3 regions of the Pantoea sp. AS142 genome follow, and region 1 is predicted to be linked to each of the others. Evidence: predicted binding sites of a transcription regulator. Region 1 holds the regulator's gene; each other region holds the start of a gene.
What was found. The regulator LexA, encoded in region 1, represses DNA repair genes until DNA is damaged. The targets are predictions, from matches to a motif close to TNCTGTATGTACATACAGNA.

Region 2: the regulator LexA is predicted to act here: its motif matches at 2,452-2,471, upstream of dinG (ATP-dependent DNA helicase DinG).
Region 3: the regulator LexA is predicted to act here: its motif matches at 2,052-2,071, upstream of sulA (SOS-induced cell division inhibitor SulA).

Annotation. Positions count from the first base shown of each region.
Region 1 is NZ_JBBCMO010000004.1:276,977-281,224, reverse strand. Features, by position in the region: gene plsB (glycerol-3-phosphate 1-O-acyltransferase PlsB) at 1-1,373, opposite strand, end outside; gene WFO64_RS10735 (diacylglycerol kinase) at 1,502-1,870, shown strand; gene lexA (transcriptional repressor LexA) at 1,976-2,590, shown strand; gene dinF (MATE family efflux transporter DinF) at 2,691-4,013, shown strand; gene WFO64_RS10720 (CsbD family protein) at 4,170-4,248, shown strand, end outside.
Region 2 is NZ_JBBCMO010000001.1:419,697-423,944, reverse strand. Features, by position in the region: gene ybiB (DNA-binding protein YbiB) at 1-232, opposite strand, end outside; gene dinG (ATP-dependent DNA helicase DinG) at 256-2,424, opposite strand; gene WFO64_RS02105 (GNAT family N-acetyltransferase) at 2,548-3,066, opposite strand; gene WFO64_RS02100 (helix-turn-helix domain-containing protein) at 3,063-3,626, opposite strand; gene WFO64_RS02095 (MerR family transcriptional regulator) at 3,775-4,248, shown strand, end outside.
Region 3 is NZ_JBBCMO010000001.1:572,124-576,371, forward strand. Features, by position in the region: gene matP (macrodomain Ter protein MatP) at 1-22, shown strand, start outside; gene ompA (porin OmpA) at 120-1,190, opposite strand; gene sulA (SOS-induced cell division inhibitor SulA) at 1,541-2,032, opposite strand; gene WFO64_RS02780 (TfoX/Sxy family DNA transformation protein) at 2,243-2,872, shown strand; gene yccS (YccS family putative transporter) at 2,869-4,248, opposite strand, start outside.

The DNA.
Region 1 (4,248 bases):
CGTAAGCCGCGCACCATCTGCATGAAGCCCTCTTTCTCTTTAGCCGCGCCGCGCAATTCTTTGGCGTAAGTGCCCACTTCCATCACGTGCTCATAGCCGATGTAGATCGGCACCAGCGTGATCGGGCGATTTCCGCCGCGCAGCATCGCCTGAAGCGTCATGGCTAACGTGCCGGTTTTAGGATCCAGCAGGCGCCCGGTACGTGAACGGCCTCCTTCGACAAAGTACTCAACCGAATAGCCCCGGGTGAACAGCTCACCGAGATATTCGCGGAACACCGTGGCATAGAGCTTGTTGCCTTTAAAGGTACGACGAATAAAGAAAGCGCCCAGGCGACGGAAAATCGGGCCAGCTGGCCAGAAGTTGAGATTGATACCGGCTGCGATGTGCGGCGGCACCAGCCCCTGATGATAGAGCACATAGGAGAGCAGCAGATAATCCATGTGGCTGCGATGGCACGGCACATAGACAATTTCGTGGCCATCCTGCGCCAGCTGGCGAACTTTTTCGCCGCCATTGACGTTGATGCCCTGATAGAGACGACTCCAGAGCCAGCCCATCACACGGTCGGTGACGCGAATCGCTTCGTAGGAGAAGTTTGCGGCAATCTCCTCCATCATCTCGACGGCATTCTGCTGCGCTTTCTCATGAGAGATTTTTTTGCTGCGTGCTTCATCTTCAACTGCTTTTTCAATCGCTTTGGATTGCAGCAGACGATTAAACAGATCCTGACGTGCCGGCAAACGCGGGCCAATCGCTGCCATTCTCTGACGGGCAAAATGGATGCGTGCCACGCGGGCCAGCTTCTGAGCGATCGACTTATCCGTACCATGTTCCGTTGCCATGCGGCGTAGCGACACGGTAGGCGAGAAGCGGACAAAACTGTCTCGCCCATGCCAGATTACCGCAAAGAACTTCTGCACCCCGTTCAACACCCGCAGGTGTGGCGTTGCTTCGCCCTGAACTTCACGTCCTGGTGCGCGGCCAAACATCACGGTGACCGGCAGCATCTGAATATCCAGCGTAGGATTATTGCGATGCAGGTCGAGGTAATCGTGAAAGATTTTCACTGATTCAACGCTGGGCACAAAATAGGGAAATACGCGAGGACCATCGTGGATAAACACGTGGCGTGGCAGCAGTGAACCATCAATCTCCAGCGGCGTGAGCGGGTCGGGCAGATGATGCCGCAGGCACTGTGCGCGTAAAGTTAGTAAGTCAGCCTTCGAATCGTAAGGCAACACATACATAATAGGTCGGGTCGGATCCAGACCATGTTCAGACACGGGATCGGCCGGAATGGCCTTACTTTTTACCAAAAAGGAGAGTGGTAAATTAAGCAATTTGTAATAGAGTTTACGCCAACCTGACATAGACAACATGAAGCCTCTTGTTAGCAAAGCGCCGCAAGCATACCAGAAAGCGCAGCGAAGATCTGTGGTGGTGCCAATTGCACGCAGCCCAGACATTGACGTCAATCCGATGAAAGGGTTCCCACATCATGGCAAATAATGCCACCGGACTTATCAGAATAGTAAAAGCCGCAGGTTACTCCTGGCAGGGACTGCGTGCCGCCTGGCAACATGAAGCGGCGTTTCGCCAGGAAGCACTGGCCGCGCTGGCCGCTATTATTATTGCGTGCTGGCTGGATGTCGATGTGGTCTCCCGCATCCTCATGATTGGGTCGGTGGTGCTGGTGGTCATTGTCGAAATCCTCAATAGCGCCATTGAAGCGGTGGTCGATCGCATCGGTCAGGAACATCATCCGCTGGCGGGCCGGGCAAAAGACATGGGCTCGGCGGCGGTACTGATCAGCATCTTACTGGCTCTCTTTGTCTGGATCGCGCTGCTCTGGACACATTTGCGATAAGCCTTCCACAACGCGTCTGAGGACGCGTTTTCCCTGACAATCGGTTTCCATTTCGCCAATACCTGTATATACTCACAGCGACTGTATAAACAACCAGGGGGCGGGATGAAAGCATTAACCAGCAGGCAGCAGCAGGTCTATGACCTGATTCGCGACCATATTTCTTCAACGGGCATGCCGCCTACGCGGGCAGAGATTGCCGCGCAGCTTGGCTTCCGCTCGCCGAATGCGGCAGAAGAGCATCTGAAAGCGCTGGCGCGCAAAGGCGTCATTGAGATTGTTTCCGGTGCATCGCGCGGCATTCGTCTGTTAATGGAAGAAGAAGCCTCAGAAGGGCTACCGCTGATTGGCCGGGTTGCTGCCGGTGAGCCGATCATGGCGCAGGAACATATTGAAACCCACTACAAGGTCGATCCGGGCCTGTTTAAGCCTTCGGCTGACTTCCTGCTGCGTGTCAGCGGAATGTCGATGAAAGATATCGGGATTATGGATGGCGATCTGCTTGCGGTGCATAAAACCCAGGATGTGCGTAACGGCCAGGTTGTGGTTGCCCGCATCGATGATGAAGTCACCGTTAAACGCTGGAAAAAACAGGGCGCTATCGTTCATCTGTTGCCTGAAAACAGTGATTTTGACCCGATTGTGGTTGATACCCGTGCGCAATCACTGACCATCGAGGGTCTGGCCGTTGGTGTGGTACGCAACGGCGAGTGGCTCTGATTCTTATGCCAGCGTGCATTCGTCTTCTCTGATGCTATTCTGTCTGCCCTAATTTTGTCGCTGCCTCTTTTGCGCAGCGACACTGAGCACGGAACGGCGAATGGGCTTCATCACGGCAACCGATAAAAATCTCTGGCAGCTTGCGCTGCCAATGATCCTTTCAAATATCACCGTTCCCTTACTGGGGGTGGTCGATACTGCGGTTATTGGTCATCTCGACAGCCCTGTCTATCTTGGCGGGGTTGCGGTCGGGACCACGGTGACCAGTTTCCTCTTTATGCTGCTGCTTTTTCTGCGGATGAGTACCACTGGCCTTACGGCGCAGGCATTTGGCGCCGGTGATAAAACGGCGCTGGCACGCGCGCTGATCCAGCCGCTGATTATTGCGCTACTGGCGGGCGTACTCTTCATCGCTTTGCGTTATCCGATTATTCAGCTGGCCTCCCATCTGGTTGGCGGCAACCCCGATGTACTTGAACAGGCGGCGCTGTTTATTCAGATTCGCTGGCTCAGTGCGCCTGCTACGCTGGCAAACCTGGTTATTCTGGGCTGGCTGCTGGGCGTGCAGTATGCGCGCGCGCCAGTAATCCTGCTGGTGGTGGGCAATCTGGTTAATATCGTGCTCGATCTCTGGCTGGTAATGGGTCTGCAGTGGGGTGTCGCAGGCGCGGCAACCGCTACGGCGCTGGCGGAGTACATCACGCTGGGTGTCGGCAGCATCATGGTCTGCCGGGTATTAAAACTGCGCGGTATTACCCTCAGCCTGCTGAAGCAAAGCTGGCGCGTTGACAGCGGCCGGCTGCTGCGATTGAACCGGGATATTATGCTGCGTTCTTTGATGCTGCAGCTTTGTTTCGCCTCGCTGACCATGCTGGGCGCACGGCTGGGTCCGGATGTGGTGGCGGTTAACGCGGTATTACTGATGTTCATTACTTTTACCGCCTACGCGCTTGATGGGTTTGCCTACGCGGTTGAGGCTTTTGCGGGCGAAGCGCATGGCGCAAATGATGGCAGCAAACTGCTGCGCGTCTGGCACTCTGCCTGTCGTCAGGCGGTAGTAGTGGCGCTGTTTTTCTCGCTGGTCTATGCCATTTGTGGCCCGCAGATCGTTACCCTACTGACCTCTCTTCAGTCACTCCAGCAGACAGCTGATCGCTATCTGGTCTGGCAGATGATCATGCCGCTGATCGGCGTCTGGTGTTATCTGCTGGACGGGATGTTCATTGGGGCGACGCGCGGACGCGAGATGCGCAATAGCATGGTCGTGGCAGCGGCAGGATACTTTCTGACGCTGCTCAGCGTACCGCTACTGGGTAACCACGGTCTGTGGCTGGCGGTAACGGTTTTCCTGGCGCTGCGCGGCCTGTCGCTGTGGCTTATCTGGCGTAAGCACTGGCGTCAGAACAGCTGGTTTGATGCCTGATGCTGCTGCAGACTGATACGGATTATTCTGTATTATTCTATGGGTGTGAAATTGGATACTACAATTAACTCTATCCAGCGCAGTTAGCCAGCGCTTTATACCGTTATTTTGTTAAGTAGCAAGATAATCATTAAACCCGAGGATTGGAGGTCTGCCATGAATAAAGACGAAGCCAGCGGCAACTGGAAGCAGTTCAAAGGCAAAATGAAAGAGAAATGGGGCAAGCTGACCGATG
Region 2 (4,248 bases), on a different contig from region 1:
TTTCCGGCGCACGCAATTGCATCATTTGCGCCTGCATCGCCTGATAAAAACCGCGCATTTCCGCTTCACCTTCGCCTTTAATACGCAGCGCAATCAGGATGCCGCCCAGCTCCAGGTCCGGCACCTCGCCCGCCAGCATCGCGCCATAGAGCGCCACCGCGGTATCAAAATCGATATCGCGGGCATGATTTTTACCGCGACCGATCTCTTTAATAATTTTATTCAGTTCCATCACTCGCTTCCGGTTAAGTGCGCTTAGCGCCGCGTGGGACATCGTTTCCGCACCGTGTTTTTTGGCGCCACGGTGGCCGGGATCGCTTCCGGCTCTGGCGTTTTCGGCTGCTCAATCGGGAAGATCGGCAGCGCCGCTAATAACCGGCTGCCGTAGGATTTGCTCAGCAGGCGGCGGTCGTAAATAACAATTTCGCCATAACATTGATGGCTGCGAATCAGGCGTCCGACCTGTTGAATCAGGGTGAATGAGGCGCTGGGTAAGCTCTGCACCTCAAACGGATAGCGCTTCAGGCTTTTCAGCCACTCGCCTTCGGTCAAAATTACCGGACTGTCTACCGGGGGAAAAGCGATTTTGTGGATATGCACCTGGCTCAGCAGGTCGCCTTTCAGATCGAGTCCTTCGGCAAACGACTGCAGACCAATCAGAATACTGGTTTCCCCTTTGGTTACGCGCTGACGATGCAGATCGACCAGGCGGCTGCGCGGCTGATCGCCCTGCACCAGCATCGAGAGACGCAGGTCGGGCAGGCAGGTGACAAACTGCTGCATCGCCCGGTTGCTGGCAAACAGCACCAGCACGCCCTTGTGCTTTTTCTCCGCCATCTGCTGACGGAAGAAACCGGCCATCTCCGCGATGTGTTCCGCTTCATGGGTCATCAGCGGCTCAAAGCGCATCTGCGGGATCACCAGCTTGCCCTGCTCCACGTGGTTGAAGGGGGAGTCGAGCGCCACAAAGCGGTCGCCCGCTTTCTCGCTGAGCCCTGACATCTCCTGCAAGCGATTGAAGCTGTTGAGCGACCGCAGCGTGGCGGAGGTGACAACAACGTGCGGAATTTTGCGCCACAGCATCTTTTCCAGCTGATCGCTGACGCGGATCCCGGCGCAGTGAAACAGCAGGTGCGCCTGTCCTTCGCGCAGCTCGCGGGTGATCCACTTCGACACCGGTGCGCCAGAGGCTTTTTCCATCGCCGCCAGCCGCCACAGTTTGCTGACCGATTCGAACCAGCCAAACTGGCGATTAAGCTGCAGCAGATTGCGATGCAGCCTCACCACATCCACCTTGCCGGTTTGCTCGCTGAGCGCATTAATCAGGCCTTCGCTCAGGCCGCGCAGGGCATCGCTAAGTTTGAACAGCCGGGCGCAGAGATCCAGCAGATCCTGCGGCAGCGCGCCCAGCACAAAGCGGAATTCGCCCGGCTGATTATGCGGCGGCAGCAGCGGATTCAGCACCTGAGCAGTGATAGCCAGCAGTTCGCGCAGCTCATCACAATGCGCTTTCAGCCGCTCCGGATTAGCCAGCGGCGGCGGCGATTTTGGCCGCATCTGCGTCATGATGCTTTCTACCAGCTTGATAAACAGATCAAGCTGCAGGCTGCTCCAGCCTGGCGTAATGTCGGCGCTCATCTCCAGCGCATCACGGGCCACGTCCGGCAGATGATGCCCTTCATCCAGCACCAGCATCAGATTTTTAGCGGGCGGCAACACCGACTCATTCTCCATCGCTGCCATCACCAGCGCATGGTTCGCCACCACCACATCCACCTGCTCGATCTCGCGCCGCGCCACAAAAAACGGGCATTCGCGATACCAGTGGCAGTGCGCGCCAAGACAGCTCGCTTTGTCGGTGGAGAGGCGCTGCCACAGACTGTCGCTGACGTTCTCCTCGCTGTGATCGCGCAGGCCGTCCCACTGGTAACGATCCAGCGATTTCTGTAACAGGCCACACTGGGTCTGCTCTTCTTTGGTGCTGCTGACGGCATCATCATCCAGATAAAGCAGCAGATCGCCCTGCTGGTCGTCATCGGCCGCCATCGCCGCCAGATTGCGCGGACAGACATAACGCCCGCGGCCAAAGGCAGCGGTGAAAGTGAGATCGGGGATAATTTTCTTCAGCAGCGGCAGATCTTTGGTGAAAATTTGATCCTGCAGCGCCACGTTAGCGGTGCTGATTACCAGCTGCTTTTCCTGAGCGCGGCTGGCCGCGATGCCCGGAATCAGATAAGAGAGGGTTTTGCCCACGCCGGTCGGCGCTTCGACCGCCAGATGGCGCGAATCGTCGCCCGCCAGACATTTCGCCACTTCGGCAATCATCTGGCGCTGCGGCGCACGCGGGATAAAATCAGGCACCTGCTGCTGAAGCGCTTTGTACCACTGCGCTATCTGGCTTTTTACTGCGGCTGTCAGGGCCATGATTTGCATTACCACACCGAAAAAATGGCCTGTATTTTTACACAGTATCCCGACGGCGTCAGCTTTCGCGCCGAATTTTTCGTGCGCCGTCGTAAATTTCAGCCATTGCCCGACGGCGGTGATTTACGCCAGCACTGTGTACATATAGGTGGTGGCATCCAGCACGCCTGCGGTCGATTCCGCATAAAATGGGATCGAGCCCGCTACCTGCCAGCCCAGCGAACGGTAGAGGTCGCTGGCGACATCGCCGCTGCGCGTATCCAGCACCAGCAGGGTTTTGCCCTGCACCCGTGCCCGCTGCTCGGCACGCTGCATCAGTTCACGGGCGATGCCCTGACGGCGCGCCTGCGGATGCACCAGCAATTTGCTGATCTCCGCCCGGTGGCGACCGTTGGGCATGGCGCTGCAACTCAGGATCACTGTCGCCACGATGCGACCGTGCTGACGGGCGACGAAGAGTTCGCTGTCGCCGTCTGACAGACTGCCGATCCGCTGCTGCCAGAATCGCGTCATGGCCTCATCGTCGTCGGCATCAACAAAGCCGACGCTGGCGCCGTCTGCCACGCAGGCCTGCAAAACGCCGGTCAGTTCGTCCACCTGCTGTTGCGCCTGCGTCGCGCTGAGTATTGCGTAATCAATCATGGTTTCGCCACCACCAGTAAATAGCGCGCGCCGTCGGTCAGGTGCGCCTCAAAAGCCGATTTTCCAATCAGATGGAAACGTAAGCAGTCGCCAGGCTGCAAGGTCCACTGCTGAGATCCCATCGTGATGGTGAGACCGCCTTCGCGCAGCCAGATATGCTGCTCCAGTCCCTGGATGGGTGGCGCATCGTAATCAATACGCGCACCAGGCCGTAATGTAGCCTCAACCAGTTCGCATCTGAAATGAAGTGCAGGGGGTGAAAGAGTGCGGCGAATAAATCCGCTGACATCATCCTGCCACACCGGCTGCTGATCATTTCTGACCAACAGACTGGACTCTTCCTCCACTTCACTGAGCAGGCGCGACATCGTTAAGCCGTAGGCGACACACAGCCGGTTAAGCAGTGCAGCAGTAGGGCTGGTCTCGCCTCGCTCAATGCGCGATAATGACGCGCGGCTGATGCCTGTTGCGACAGAAAGTTCATCCAGCGACCAGCCGCGTTGCAGGCGTAATTCTGCCAGCCGCACCGCCAGTCGTTGCTCAGTATTCAACTTCGACATGGTTTTTCTCATATTTGGGAATAATTCTCTTATTTGAGATATAGCCTGGCAACGCCCTCTCCGTCAAGTTGTACATTGAGAAATGTATTGTACAACTTAATCTGCTTCGTTATGGTAACGGCACTCAGACCAATCGAAAGAGGAATTTATGACCTTATACAGTATCGGTGACGTTGCCGAGCGCTGTGGCATAAACCCAGTCACCCTGCGCGCCTGGCAGCGTCGTTATGGCTTACTGAAGCCGCAGCGTACCGAAGGCGGGCATCGCCAGTTTGATGAAGAAGATGTTCAGCGCATTGAAGAGATCATGCGCTGGATTGAAAGCGGCGTGCCGGTCGGTAAAGTTAAGGCACTGCTGGAAGGTGGCGATGTTGATGCCCATGACGGCTGGACCACACTGCAGGATGAGCTGATCAGCGTACTGCGTCACGTCAGACCCGCTAAACTTCGTAATAAAATTGCCGCGATTGGCCGCGAGCATCCGATTGATGAGCTGATTGACCACGTTTTTATGCCGGTGCGCCAGAAACTGAGTCTGGACCAGAACACCGCCCGCACGATGTGCAGTTTGCTTGATGGTGTGCTGATCGACTATGTCGCGTTTTGCCTGACCGGCAGCCGC
Region 3 (4,248 bases), on a different contig from region 1:
ATCGGGTTCAGAAAGCGAATAAACAGGCAGGGAAGTCATAGTCTGTATGCTTTAGACCGAAATTTATTACTGGCATAAAAAAAACCCCGCATTAGCGGGGTTCTTTATTACGTATAAACTTAAGCTTGTGGCTGAGTTACAACGTCTTTGATACCTTTAACGTCGATTTCTACGCGACGGTCCGGTGCCAGGCAGTCGATCAGGGCATTGCGGCCTTTCACGCTGTCACAGGTGTTGCCGGTAACTGGGTTAGATTCACCCATGCCACGTGCAGAGATCTTATTAGAAGGGATACCTTTAGAGACCAGGTAATCTACAACTGACTGGGCACGTTTCTCAGACAGTTTCTGGTTGTACTGCTCTGAACCGATGCGATCGGTGAAGCCCAGTACGACAACGGAACCATCTTTAGGATCCATTGAGCTCAGCTGGCTGTACAGCTGATCCAGAGCCTGCTGACCTTCTGGCTTCAGGGTAGACTTGTTGAAGGTGAACAGAACGTCAGACTTCAGAGTGAAACGCTTGGTTTCAACAACTGGAGCTGGTGCTGGAGCCGGAGCCGGAGCCGGAGCAGCGACGTCATCCTGACCGAAGCGGTATGAAACGCCTACGCTCAGCATGCCATTGTCTGGACGGGTACCAACGGTCTGTGCATCGCCGATGTTGTTAACCCACTGGTAATCCAGACGGGTAGCCCAGTTTTTGGTCAGCGCATATTCAACACCAACAGCAGCCAGCGGAGATACGCCGGTGTCGTGGTCGCTGATGCGGCCATTAGTTGGGTTAGTCTGCGTTGCATCTGCGCGCCATACCATGCCGCCCAGACGAGTATATACGTCCAGATCGTCGTAGATTGGGTAGCTCAGTTTAGCGGCCAGCTGAACGCCCTGTGCTTTGAATGCGCCGTTTGTCACAGTACCTTTGTTAGGCATGCGGCCCAGCCAGTCATAGCCCAGCTCGAAGCCCAGGTATGGGTTTGCCTGATAGCCAACGAACGCACCTGCGCCTAGCTGACTTTCATGAGTTGGACCGTTGTTGTTCTCGTAACCGTTACCGTAGTAACCAGTGTCGTGATACTGAGACCAGCCCAGTTTAGCACCGGTGTACCAGGTGTCATCTTTCGGAGCGGCCTGCGCTACGGTAGCGAAGCCAGCCAGTGCCACTGCAATTGCGATAGCTGTCTTTTTCATTTTGCGCCTCGTTATCATCCAAATAGGCAATGAGCAAAAAGGTTGCTCTTGGTTTAAATCCTTCGCCGGGTCAAAATGCTCGCTTATGACTCTACCGCAAAAAACGGAGGTTATTGAGCACCCTGGCGAGATAAAGTCTACAACGAGATTGGAAACTTACAAGTATGATGTGAGGCGCTTGTGTAAAAAAACAGAGATTTATACACAATTTCTAACAATTAACCTGGTAGTATTGTCGTGTCAAAAAGCCCGAAAAACCGGCTAAACCATTGTCAACACTCGAACTAACAGAATCAGTGGCTTAGCGACGACAGATAAGAAAAATAGCTTGGGAAACTTCTGATTTTTACTTAATGAAACAAATCCGACTGAATTTTTATCGCAGTTTGCGGTCTGAGAGGCGCTTCTGATGTCCCACTTGCACGTAAAATCAAACCCAGCGCTTCACCTTCAGCCGCCGCAATTTCAAGTTGACGTCGCTCATCTTCATTAAGATCGTAGGGAATCCATGCCAGAACAACACTGTAATTTCCCGTACGTAACGCCTTGACCATTGCTTCAACCGCATTCAGACGTTCAGAATCGGCGATATGCATACTTTTATCCAGCGGTAATCCCGATTCCTGCAGCCAGGTACGATTAAGTTTATGTGCCGGTGTTAACCACAACTGCCAGCGTGATTGTAGACTCAGCTGCTGTAATAACGGTAACAGCAACATTTGCATCATTCCAGGCTGTTCGCTGTAGCGTAACTCAGTAATTCCACCGCCCTGAGAGGCCGGAATGGAAGCTGACGCGTAATGATGAGCATAGCGTGCATTATTAGGATGTTGTGTTCGCATAAGTTAATCACCCGCAGTGGACTGTATGAATGTACAGTACTGTCATCCTGGATAAAGATCAACCCAAATTTCTGAAAACGTCTCGCAAAAACGCGACAAGATTAGTTGAAGCGTTATTTATTCATTGAACCCGCTGACGCTTTTTTCTATCTTCTAATTACCTGATACCCAAGGTAATTTACGAGATATTTCTTACATGGAGGTGGTGCAATGAAAAAGGTGAATCCGGTTGTAGAGCGCTCCAGAGCGCGCCTGGCCCCATTGGGAACGATCGAGTCTCGCACCCAATTTGGTGGATATGCCCTGGCTGTTGAAAGCGTAGTTTTTGCCTTAATTAATAAAGATGAACTTTACCTGCGTGCCAGTGAACCCCTGCGGGAATACATTACAGATCGTCCTCTGCAACCCCTGATTTTTCGCAAGCGGGGCAAACTGGTGAGTCTCAATTACTTTCGGGTCGATGAGGCATTATGGCGCGATTCTGACCATCTGCTGGCGCTCTCAGCTGCCTCTTTAGAAACGGCGCAACTGGAGCAGCAGGACAGGCACTCTTCTCCGCGGTTAAAAGATCTGCCAAATCTCAGTGTACGCATGGAGATGATGCTGTATGAGGCGGGTGTGATGAGCGTCAATCATCTCTATCAGATTGGGGCCAAACAGTGCTGGCTTAAGTTAAAAGCGATCAACCAGCACGTTGGTTTTCAGACCTTGCTTGCGCTGCAGGGAGCGATTACGGGCCATCATGCCGCCGCGTTGCCGCAGGCAACCCGGGCCGAGCTGAATGCATGGTTTCAGCGTACTCTCTTATCAAATCCTGATCGCAGAAGCGGTGAAGGCTAGTCGGTAATTAGCGTGCGGCGAAGGCGAGCGACATCGGGCATTAATGCCACCAGCAGACCGAGTTGCTGAAGCACCAGCGGCGCACGCGTATCCGCATCTGCGGTCAGCTGGCTGATTCGCTGAGCCAGTTGATGGCGCATCGTTTCAACATGATCATCGCTGACAATCTCTGTCTGGAGCACATCCTCAACATAGCACACCGTATCATCCAGCAGTGCCAGCAGTTCTGGCGCGGTAACTTTATCGCGGTGGGCGCCCAGCGCAGAAATGTAGCTCAGAAATGAGTGGTTGGAGCACAGCAACTGAAAAGCTGAATCGCGCAGCATCTGGCTGGTGCGGATTTCACTGCTGATGTTTGATACCACCGACGCCAGTTCAGCATCCGCATTATGCGCATCACGGCGTGCAATACGATAGCCGAGACGATTATCTTTACCCTGATGATATTGCTCCATGATTGCGTCAAGATAGCGACAATTCGCTTTTAGCGTGCGCTCTGCCACTGCCGGTAACTGACGAAAGCGCCAGTCAGGCCAGATAAACGCGACAGCAAGCCAGGCCAACCCACAGCCGAGTAAGGTATCGACTACTCGCGGTAAGGCGACCTCAAATCCTTCACCTAGCAGGTTAAAGCAGAGCAGCACCAGCAGGGTGATAAACAGTGTGGCCTGAGCATACTGCACCTGCCTGAAAGCGAAGAAGAGTACGCCACTGATAACAATAAGGATTAACTGACCTTCAATCGAGGGCACCAGCCATAAAACGGGCAGACCAATCGCAATCCCCGCCAGTGTCCCGCCGATGCGCAAGGCCAGTCGTCGCTGCGTTGCGTTGTAGTTAGGCTGGCAGACAAACAGGCTGGTTAGCAAAATCCAGTAACCTCGCTCCAGTCCGGTTATCTGAATAAAACCGTATCCAATGCAGAGCACCACTGACATGCGAACAGCATGCCGGAACAGCGCTGATGCGGGAGAGAGGTGGCGGCTGAAGCGCAGCCGGATATCACTCCAGCCACTTAATCCTTCGCGCGACAGTAGATTGTCACTGTGCTGAGGATCTTCACCGGCCAGCGTCTGTTCCGATTCAATCGAAGCTAGCTGTGCGTCAATAGCGCGAAGGTTGCGCAACAGCCAGAACAGTGCGCGGGTATGTGTAGCATCGGGTTCATGCTGCTCCAGACGTTCAATCGCATTCTGTAATCGTTCAAATGCCCGCTCAAAGCGGTTGTCATGTCCCCATCTTTCACGCATCAGAATGCAATGTGCCAGTTGGCGACAGGCCTGAGCCTGCATATTCAGCAGGCGCTGAAAGCGAAACAGAATTTCGTTATAGCGCCAGTCGCCTCGTAGCAGATGATATTGCAGATGGGAAGAGCT